DNA from 3 places in the Oscillibacter sp. KLE 1745 genome. Region 2 is predicted to be linked to each of the others. Evidence: predicted binding sites of a transcription regulator. Region 2 holds the regulator's gene; each other region holds the start of a gene.
The links. The regulator Rex, encoded in region 2, represses fermentation and respiration genes when NADH is low (regulators of the CRP and FNR family bind a similar motif). The targets are predictions, from matches to a motif close to ATTGTTAANNNNTTAACAAT.
Positions count from the first base shown of each region.

Region 1 (3,230 bases), on a different contig from region 2:
CTGGATCTCCGGTGTCTGGAGCATGGCCTGCTCCACACGCCGCTCCACCTCTTCATAGCCGCTGTCCTCTGCCAGCACCAGCTCCGACAGCAGGATCTGGCGGGCCGTATGAAGCATCTTCCGCTCCCCATTGGAGAGGCCCCGCTTCCGTTCCCGGAACATCAGCCCCTTAATCACACGTGCCACCTCGTACAGATCCCCGCTCTTCATCCGCAGCAGATTTTCCCGGTACCGCTTGTTCCAGTTGCTGCTCTCCTCCACCGCCAAAGACGGAATAGCGGCAATCAGGGCTTCCGCCTCCGGCCGCTGGATGACCGAGCGGACTCCAATCGTCTGGCTGTTGGCGGTGGGGATCTTCAACAGCAGTCCACCCACCGGCATTTTGAACACATAGTAGTCCTGTGTACTCCCCGCGACCTTTTCCTGAACGATGGCGTCGATCACGCCGGCCCCATGCATTGGATGAACGACCAGATCCCCAACGCTGAACATGGTAAACTCCTTCCCATTTCCGCCGGGCGGTGACTGGAACCCGCTCTCTCTATTTCCACTTTTCTGTTTTCATAAATTTCATTATACCGGCTTTTCAGCAGCTTTACAAGCTTATTTTGAAATTTTTTTACTATCTTTTCCAGTGCCTTACACTTTCCGCAGAGAATCATCCACCCGCGGCAAGGGCATCAGCTCCTCCAGACACAGGTCCCCCCTGTACAAAAGAGCCGGACGGCAGATATGCCGCCCGGCTCCGGAGGATTTTGTTATCTCTTGTTGGAACGGCGCCAGATGTGCATCTTCTCCGCCTCGGCGATCAGCTCCTCGCGGAACTGAGGATGGGCGATGGCAATCAGGCCCTCGGCCCGCTCCCAAGTGGACTTGCCCTTGGCGTTGAACTTGCCGTACTCCGTCACTACATAGTGGAGGTTGGTGCGGGTGGCGGTGACCACGGACCCCTCCAGCAGCGTGGGCCGGATACGGGACTTCAGCTGGCCGCTTTTTTTGTCCATGTAGGAGGAGGAGCAGCAGATGAAGCTCTTGCCACCCTTGGACAGGTACGCGCCCATGACGAAGTCCTGCTGGCCGCCGGCACCGGAGATATGGTGAATTCCAGAGGACTCAGAGGACACCTGGCCGTACAGGTCGATATCCACGGCGCCGTTGATGGAGATGAAGTTGTCGATCTGAGACACCCGGGCAATGTCGTTCACATAGCTGACGGGAGCAGCCATGCACTCAGGGTTGTTGTCGATGAAGTCATACAGCTTCTGTGTGCCCGCCGCGAAGGCATAGGTCTGCCGGCCCCGGTCAAAGGGCTTGCGCAGGCCCGTGATGCGACCGGCTATGGACATGTCCACGAAGGCGTCCACGTACATCTCGGTGTGCACGCCCAAATCCTTCAAGTCGCTCTCGGCGATCATCTTGCCGATGGCGTTGGGCATAGAGCCGATGCCCAACTGCAGGCAGGCACCGTCACAGATCTCCGGCACCACCAGTTTGGCCACCGCCATGTCCACCTCACTGGCGGCTCCGCCGCCGCCCAGCTCATCCAAAGCAGGGTTCTCTCCCTCCACGATCATGTCCACGTCGTCGATGTGGATGCAGTTCTCAAACCCGCCCAAGCACACGGGCATGTTCTTGTTGACCTCCACGATGACGGTCTTTGCGCACTCGCACACAGCCTTCAGGTGGGAGCCGCCGGGACCGAAATTGAACCAGCCGTGCTCGTCCATGGGGGCCACCTGGAACATGGCCACGTCCAGGCTCTTGATGCAGTTGCGGTAATACCCCGGCAGCTCAGAATACCGCAGGGGGATGTAATAGGAGAAGCCCTCGCTCACGGCCTTGCGCTCGATGCCGCCCATGTGCCAGGAGTTCCAGCAGAAATGCTCCGCCGCATTGGGCACATCGAAAATGGCGGGCTTGTGGGTCAGGATACCGCCCCGGATCTTCACGTCGGTCAGCTCGCCCATCCGCCGGGCCAGCGCCTTATCCAAGGCATCCGCCGAGCAGACGCTCCAGCCGTAATCCACCCAGTCGCCGGACTTGACGGCCTTGACCGCCTCGTCGGCCGTTGTCAGCTTCTGTTTGTACACTTCCTGGTAGCTCATGTTGATCTTCCTCCTGTAATTCCCGTTTGTTGTATGATGTCATCGGTGTTGTCTTACATTGATTGTCAAGAGTATAACATACCAGCCCTTGAAAAGCAATCCATACCGTGAAAAAAATCACAAAATTTTCAAAAAAAGGCAGGCCCCTCACCGGAGCCTGTCTTTTTTAGGTCTGGAAATCCGTGCGGATTACTCCTCCACAGGAGCTTCTTCCTCCTCAGCCTCATCAGCCGCGGGAGTCAGCAGGGCGCGGATGGACAGGGAGATCTTCTGCTTCTCCTCGTCGATGGCCGTGATCTTGGCGTCCACAATCTGGCCCTCGGAGAGGACATCCTCAGGCTTGTCGATGCGCCGGTCAGCAATCTGGGAAATATGGATCAGGCCGTCCACGCCGGGCACGACCTCGGCAAAGGCGCCGAAGGTCATCAGCTTGACGATGCGGACAGAGGCCACGTCGCCCACCTGGTACTTGTCCATGAACACCTGCCAGGGATCGATGCTGTGATCCTTCACGCCCAGGGAGATCTTCTTCTTCTCGGGATCGAAGGAGATGACGTACACGTCCATGGTATCGCCCACCTTGCAGACCTCGGCGGGGGTCTTGATCCGGCTCCAGCTGAGCTCGGAGATATGTACCATGCCGTCCACGCCGCCGATGTCCACGAACACACCGTAGCTGGTCATGGACTTGACGGTGCCGGTGTAGTGCTTGCCCACTTCGATGTTGGCCCACACCTCCGCTTGGGCGGCCTTCCGGGCCTCCTCAGTGACGGAGCGGATGGAGCCCACCACGCGCCGGCGGGCGCGGTTGACCTCGGTGATCCGCAGCTGGACCTTCTGCTTCACCATGGCAGACAGATCGGCGCCGCGGGGCTGACCGCTCTGAGAGGCGGGGACGAATACCCGCACACCCTTGACGGACACCACGATGCCGCCCTTGTTCTCCTCGGTGACAGTGCCCTCCAGAACGGTCTTCTCCTCCACGGCCTGCTCGATGTTCTCCCAGACCTTGGCAGCGTCCAGACGCTTCTTGGACAGCTCTGCGTAGCCCTCCACGTCGTTGACGCGGACCACATAGGTCTCGATCTGGTCGCCCACGTGGATGATGTCCTCCGCCTTGACATT
Region 1 covers NZ_KI271651.1:27,139-30,368, reverse strand. Annotated here, with positions in the region: gene HMPREF1546_RS00265 (CarD family transcriptional regulator) at 1-492, opposite strand, end outside; gene HMPREF1546_RS00260 (butyryl-CoA:acetate CoA-transferase) at 759-2,105, opposite strand; gene HMPREF1546_RS00255 (bifunctional 4-hydroxy-3-methylbut-2-enyl diphosphate reductase/30S ribosomal protein S1) at 2,295-3,230, opposite strand, start outside.
Region 1: HMPREF1546_RS00260 (butyryl-CoA:acetate CoA-transferase) is a predicted target of Rex. The motif match lies at 2,167-2,186, and genes of this name have one in related genera.

Region 2 (3,230 bases):
TGATCCTGATCCTTCTGGGTGGAAAGATTCTTCTGGAGCACCTGGGGATCCTGTAAGCGCCTATAAAAAACAGCGAAGTGGAAAACGCCCCGGGCCATTTGGCCCGGGGCGCTGGTTATCTTATGAAATCTCAGCAGCAGGGATTGGGATTGCAGCCGCAGTTGTTGTTGCAGCCGCAGCCGCAGCCGTTGCCGCCCCAGCTGCCGTTGCCGCAGCAGCACCAAATGATGATCAGCAGAATGATGATCCAGCAGCAGTTGCCGCCGCCAAAGCCGTTATTGCACATACCGGAACCTCCTATGAAATCGTAGACCGACCGAACCGGTCTCAATCCATAGTATGCCGGACCGGCAAAGGGGTTCCAGTTTTATTTCCGGCCGCTGGTGACGAGTGCGTCGGCCGCCTGTTTCTCCCGCACGGTGAAGACGCCCTTGTCCATCAGCGTGTCTCCCAGTGTCTGCCTGCTGCCGGACACCGCGGCATCCAGCGCGTAGTAGGAGACGTATGCGAGATCCGCACGGAGGAACGTGCCGCCCTGCAGGGCGGCCAGCTCGCCCTCCGTGATGACGCCATTGGTCAAGGCATTGGTCAGTGTGCCGGAGAGGTCCTTGTTGTCCGCGGAGCTGTATCCCAGTGCCCGGAGGATGAACTCCATGTATTGGCTGGCTGTCACCGTCTGGCTGGGCCGGAAGGTGGTGGCGGAGTATCCGTTGGTGTAGCCCTTGCTGTATGCGTAGCCCACGTATTTCTCGCTCTGGGTCCCGGAGGTGATGTCCGTGAAGGGAGTGGAGCTGGTGTAGGCCAGCGCATCATTCTCCTCGCCCAGGACGCGGATGAACATGATGAGGGCTTGCAGGCGGGTAGGGGCGACCTCCAGATCATATCCCTCTCCGTAGCCGGTGAAGCTGCCTTGAAACAGGTGCATGGTCTTGAGCGCGGCAGCAATGGCGTTGTAGTCCGTGTTGGTGGAGTAGCTGAAGGCGTAGGGGCCCTGATAATCCACAACCGCCGTCTTGGAGGTGACGGTAAACACGGCGGTGGTTTCCTCAGCCACCAGATACCGGTGGCTGGCTGTAAGGGCACTGCCACTGGTAACGGTGGTCCCTGTGGTGACATCCACCACAGCGCCGGAGTTGAACGTGACCTGCATACCGCCCGCCAGCAACAGGACGCCCGTGCCGGTGGAGCCGGTCAGGGCGTCGCCTGCCTTCAGACGGGTCTCCATCCACGTGGCGGCCCCGCCGTCGGAAGGAGCCGCGTCTCCGTTCAGCAGCGCTTGGTCAGAGGCGTCCAGTTTTTCCTCCACCCGCTGGTCTACCGCATCGGTGAAAGTGCCGGTGAGATAGGAGAGGGAGGCCAGCGGATCGGAGGCACCGCCGGCCGCGGCCAAGGCGTACACAACGGTGACGGTAAGTAAGAGGCAGACGGTGATGAGGGCAGTCTTGGTCTTCCTTGTCATAGATGATTCCCTTCCACGCTGGAGCGTCAGCGGTTGGCGATGCGGTAACTGAGGGTCAGGAGGCTGTCTGCGAAGTGAATGTTCTCAAACTGCACATCCGGGAGCTGACTGCTGAGCTCAATGTTGGTAAAGTTCCAAAAGCCCTTGACGCCCAGATTGATGAGGTGGCTGGCGGTGTCCTGGGCCACGGACTGGGGAATGGTCAGCACCACCACGTCCACCGGGTGGTCCTGTAGGAAGTGATCTAGCTCGGACATGGCGTATACCGGCACATTATTCACCACAGTCCCGATCACGGCGGGGGAGACATCAAAGGCTGCGTCCACCGTAAACCCACTCTGGGAGAATGGGAAGTTCTGCAGCAGTGCGTGGCCCAGATTGCCAACGCCGATCATGATGAGGTGGTGGTTGTTGTCCACGCCCAGGATATGACCGATCTCGGCCCGCAGTTCTTCTACATTGTAGCCGTAGCCCTGCTGGCCGAACTCACCGAAACAGCTGAAATCCTGGCGGATCTGAGAGGCGGTGATGTTCATCTCCTGCCCCAGGGAGTGTGAGGAGATGCGCACGACGCCGCGGTTGCAGAGGTCTGTGAGCTGGCGGTAATATCTGGGCAGACGCCGTATCACGGCGTCGGAGATGTTTTCCTTTCGCATATAAGTCACTCCTTGCTATTTGTTAAATCATTCTCAATTAAGTTTAGACCAAAATCAGGGACTTGTCAATTTTTTTAACAATCTTTTTAAGAAAAATTTTTTCAAGAAAAGCTTTACAAAGCGGAAAAATGTTGGTATACTAAATAAGCTGTTTGAAGAAGATATTGATGTATGCGCCTGTAGCGCAGTTGGATAGCGCGTCAGACTCCGACATTTCAGGCTCGTTCAGTTGAGATGCAGCGCAAAGCGTTGGGAGTCCTTGGTTTTAACGGGCAGAGAGAAAAAATTCTGTTTCCGTTGACTACTATTTGACTACCAATTTTGAAAATCCCGTGTTATAATAAAATACAGTTTTTTAGGTATGCGCCCGTGGCGCAGTTGGATAGCGCGTCAGACTCCGACTCTGAAGGCCGCTGGTTCGAATCCAGTCGGGCGTACCAAAATGAATGACCCTACCTGATCTGAACAAAAAGATGTCAATGTTCAGAATAGGTAGGGTCATTTTATGCCAGAAACCATTGTGGCACAATGGTTTCTGGCTCTCCTATTATAGAGACCCTATGTCAGCCAATAAATACAAACAGGGCAAAATCAAAACGTAAAACGTGTAATCGGAGGGATTTGAACCCCTGCTGTGTCACTGGGATACGGATTCATGATTTGTCACTCATGAACGCATCTTCAACCTGGCATGGCGTCAGATTTTTCAAGGTACGATGTGGGCGCTGTGTATTGTAAAAGTCGATGTAGGAGGCAAGGCCACGCTTGAAAGCTACCGCTGAGGTGTAATCCTTCCGATACAGATCTTCCTTCTTTAGGGTAGCGAAGAAAGACTCCGCAACAGCGTTGTCATGAGGTTTCCCCGAATTGGAGAAAGATTGCACCACTGCGCGCTCATGAAGTAGTTGTCGAAACCGATGTGAGGTGTATTGGGCCCCTCGGTCACTGTGGAAAATGAGGCCGGCATCGGGAGCTCTCTGCTCCCATGCAACCTTAAATGTGGAGGTAATCAACTGGGTGCTATTCTTCCTGGACACTTTATAGGCAACAACCCTGCGTGAAAACAGGTCTAGAATTACGCAGGTATAAAGATAAAGTTCCCCCAGCTTAAAGCA
Region 2 covers NZ_KI271672.1:25,861-29,090, reverse strand. Annotated here, with positions in the region: gene HMPREF1546_RS01760 (manganese efflux pump MntP family protein) at 1-56, shown strand, start outside; gene HMPREF1546_RS19090 (hypothetical protein) at 131-286, opposite strand; gene HMPREF1546_RS01755 (S-layer homology domain-containing protein) at 368-1,459, opposite strand; gene HMPREF1546_RS01750 (redox-sensing transcriptional repressor Rex) at 1,486-2,115, opposite strand; tRNA gene HMPREF1546_RS01745 (tRNA-Arg) at 2,479-2,555, shown strand; gene HMPREF1546_RS01740 (IS3 family transposase) at 2,769-3,230, opposite strand, start outside.

Region 3 (3,230 bases), on a different contig from region 2:
GCCAAGTCAGCCGCTGTAAGCCAGTTTTCGGCTTACAGCGGCCTTCTTATCCGTTCCACCGCATTCCAGCGGCTGCCAGGTGCCTTTCATAGCGCGGTCTCTGTAAAAACTCCGGCTGATGTGCGATCCGCAAACTGCTTGGGCATCCTCTCAGGCCGCCTCCAGGCGCTTTTATACCCTCGTCCTCCTGCCGTTCTGCTGGATGGCGGCCCTGCGGCACGCCGCTTCCCGGCACAAAAAAAGAGGCGCCCCCGGCTAATGGCCGGGGACGCCTTTTCACATCCAGCGGAGACGGTGCTCTGCCGGAAGATCAATTCAGCACTTCTCGAACACGGTGGCAACGCCCATGCCGCCGCCGATGCACAGGGTAGCCAGGCCCTTCTTGGCCTCGGGCCGCTTCTGCATCTCGTGCAGCAGGGTCACGATGATCCGGGCACCGGACGCGCCGACGGGGTGGCCCAGGGAGATGGCGCCGCCGTTGACGTTGACCTTGCTCATGTCAAAGCCCAGCTCACGGGCCACGGCGATGGACTGGGCGGCGAACGCCTCGTTGGCCTCCACCAGGTCGATATCGTCGATGGTCACGCCGGCCTTGGTCATGGCCTGACGGGAGGCGGGCACGGGGCCGACGCCCATGATCTTGGGATCCACGCCGCCCTGGCCCCAGCCGATCAGCTTGGCCATGGGCTTCAGGCCGTACTTCTCCACAGCCTCACCGGAGGCCAGCACCAGTGCGGCGGCGCCGTCGTTGATGCCGGAGGCGTTGGCGGCAGTCACGCGCTGCTGACCCTTGTCGTCGGTCTCCTGGATGCCGGTGGGCTCAAAGGTGTGGACCACCTGGGGATTGGGGGACTCGGGCCCCACGGGGAAGGCGCCCTTCAGCTTGGAGATGCCCTCGGCGGTCACGCCGGCACGGGGGAACTCGTCCACCTTGAACTCCACGATGTCCTTCTTGACCTTCACGGGCACGGGGACGATCTCAGCCTCGAACTTGCCAGCCTTCTGGGCGGCCTCGGTCTTCTGCTGGGAGGAGGCGGCGAACTCGTCCATCTCCTTGCGGGTGATGCCCCAGATGTCCGCGATGTTCTCAGCGGTGGTGCCCATGTGATAGTTGTTGTAGGCGTCCCACAGGCCGTCCTTGATCATGGTGTCGATCATCTGGGTGTGACCCATCCGGGCGCCGTAGCGGCCGGTGGGAACGGCGTAGGGAGCGGCGCTCATGTTCTCAGTGCCGCCGCAGACAACCACGTCGGCGTCGCCGGCCAGGATGGAGCGGGCGCCCTCGATCATGGACTTCATGCCGGAGCCGCAGACCATGCCCACGGTGTAAGCGGGGACGGAATAGGGGATGCCGGCCTTGATGGAGGCCTGGCGGGCCACGTTCTGGCCCTGGGCGGCGGTCAGGATGCAGCCAAACATGACCTCATCCACCTGCTCGGGCTTCACGCCGGCACGGTTCAGAGCCTCTTTGATGACGATGGCACCCAGATCGACGGCAGGGGTGTTCTTCAGCGCGCCGCCGAAGGAACCAATCGCGGTTCTGCAGCAATTCACAACATAGAGCTCTTTCATGATCTTCCTCCGTTTTTATAAAAATATGGGATTGGCAGCTCCGACGGCTCTTCGTCAGGCGCTGCCGCAGACGCCAATCACAAGTTGAGGGTGGCGGCGAGAGTTTGTCAAAAGAAAAACATAATTGCCAAATTTTTGACAAATGCTCATACACCAACCGCTTGCTGATTTGATTATACTGGGTTTTTCCTGCCCCGTCAATGCAAATTTCTGTGAAATTCGAAAATTTGTTAAAACTTTATCAAAACCTCTGCGAATTTCGTCATTTTGCCAAAATTGGCACAAACACCCATCAGGCAACCTCTCCGCCGGAGGCATCCAGCTCCGCCCGGGCGGCGATGAGCTCGTCGTAAAACCGGCTCACATCCAGGTCCGCATAGGTGCGGGTGGTGGAGATGTCCGCGCTGTCCGCCGCAGCCTGGAGCAGGGCGTCGAAGTAGTCCGGGGCCACGGCCTCCAGGTCCACGGGCTTGCGCAGAATCAGGTAGAAGCCGTCATCCGCCTCCACCACGCCGCTGAACTGGCCCTCCTCCAGGGCCTGGGCCGCCTCCTCGCAGGCGGCGGGCAGCGTGCCGTCCCCCACAGTGAAGGTGTATCCGGACGGATGCTGGTCCCGGTCCGTCTCATCGCTGTAAGTGGCGGCCAGGACGGCAAAGTCGTGGGCAGGGTCCGCGCTGCCGTTCAGCTTGGAAAAGGCCTCCTCCGCCTTGGCCCGGCAGGCGGCCACGGCCTCCGCGTCCGCCGGGTCCACAGCGGCGGTGGAGAGCCAGATGTGGTCCACGGTGAGGTAGCCCTGCTCCTGGGCAAAGGTCTCCAGGTCATGCTCCGCAGGGGCCAGCTCGCTGCCCTCCGTGCAGTAGAGGTCGTACAGGTGCTCGTAGAGATAGTAGTCCCCGGAGATGGCCTCCGCTTCCGCCCGGTCCAGCCCCATGCGGGCCAGCACAGCCAAATAGGCCTCCTCCCCGCCGTACTGGGCCGCCCGGGCCGCCCACTCCCGGTCCATGGCGGTCCGGTCCTCGTCGGTGAGGGTGCAGCCGTAGTCCTCCGCCCAGGTCTCCACTGTGGCGTACAGGGCGGCGTTCTGCAGCGCCTGGTCCTTGGCGTAATCCTCCAGGCTCTGGCCGGAGACAGTGTCCCCCCACTGGATCCCCTCCCCGCTGTCGTAGTAGTCGGCGATGTAGTCGCAGGCGTAGGCCAGCCAGTAGAGGTATCGCTGGGCGGACACGTCCCGCCCGTCCACGGACAGCAGCACAGTGTCCGGACGGATGCCGGACGCCTCGCAGAGAAGTCCCCCCTCTGTGTCTCCGCCCCCGCAGGCGGTGAGAGAGAGGGCGGCCCCCAGGGCCAGGCAAAAAGCGATGCATCGTTTCATCACGGTTCTCCTTTGTCATTCCTCGCAGATTCCGTGGAAACGCCCCGCACAGGACAGGCGGGGGACGTCCCACCGCCACCATCCTATGCGGGGCATGGCAAAAACATGATGAAACTTACGGGGTCCCGCCCGCGGCCTCCTCCGCGGCCAGCTTCAGGTCCTCCACCAGGTCCCGGGCGGCCTCCAGCACATCCTCCCCGGGCTTGAGCTTCAGGGTGAGGGCAGGGATCTCCCCCGCCGCCAGCGTCAGCCGCTGGCGGTACTTGGCGTGGCCGCACACCGCCAC
Region 3 covers NZ_KI271734.1:48,486-51,715, reverse strand. Annotated here, with positions in the region: tRNA gene HMPREF1546_RS11130 (tRNA-Arg) at 1-4, shown strand, start outside; gene HMPREF1546_RS11125 (acetyl-CoA C-acetyltransferase) at 316-1,572, opposite strand; gene HMPREF1546_RS11120 (peptidylprolyl isomerase) at 1,865-2,944, opposite strand; partial or broken gene mfd (transcription-repair coupling factor) at 3,060-3,230, opposite strand, start outside.
Region 3: HMPREF1546_RS11125 (acetyl-CoA C-acetyltransferase) is a predicted target of Rex. The motif match lies at 1,799-1,818, and genes of this name have one in related genera.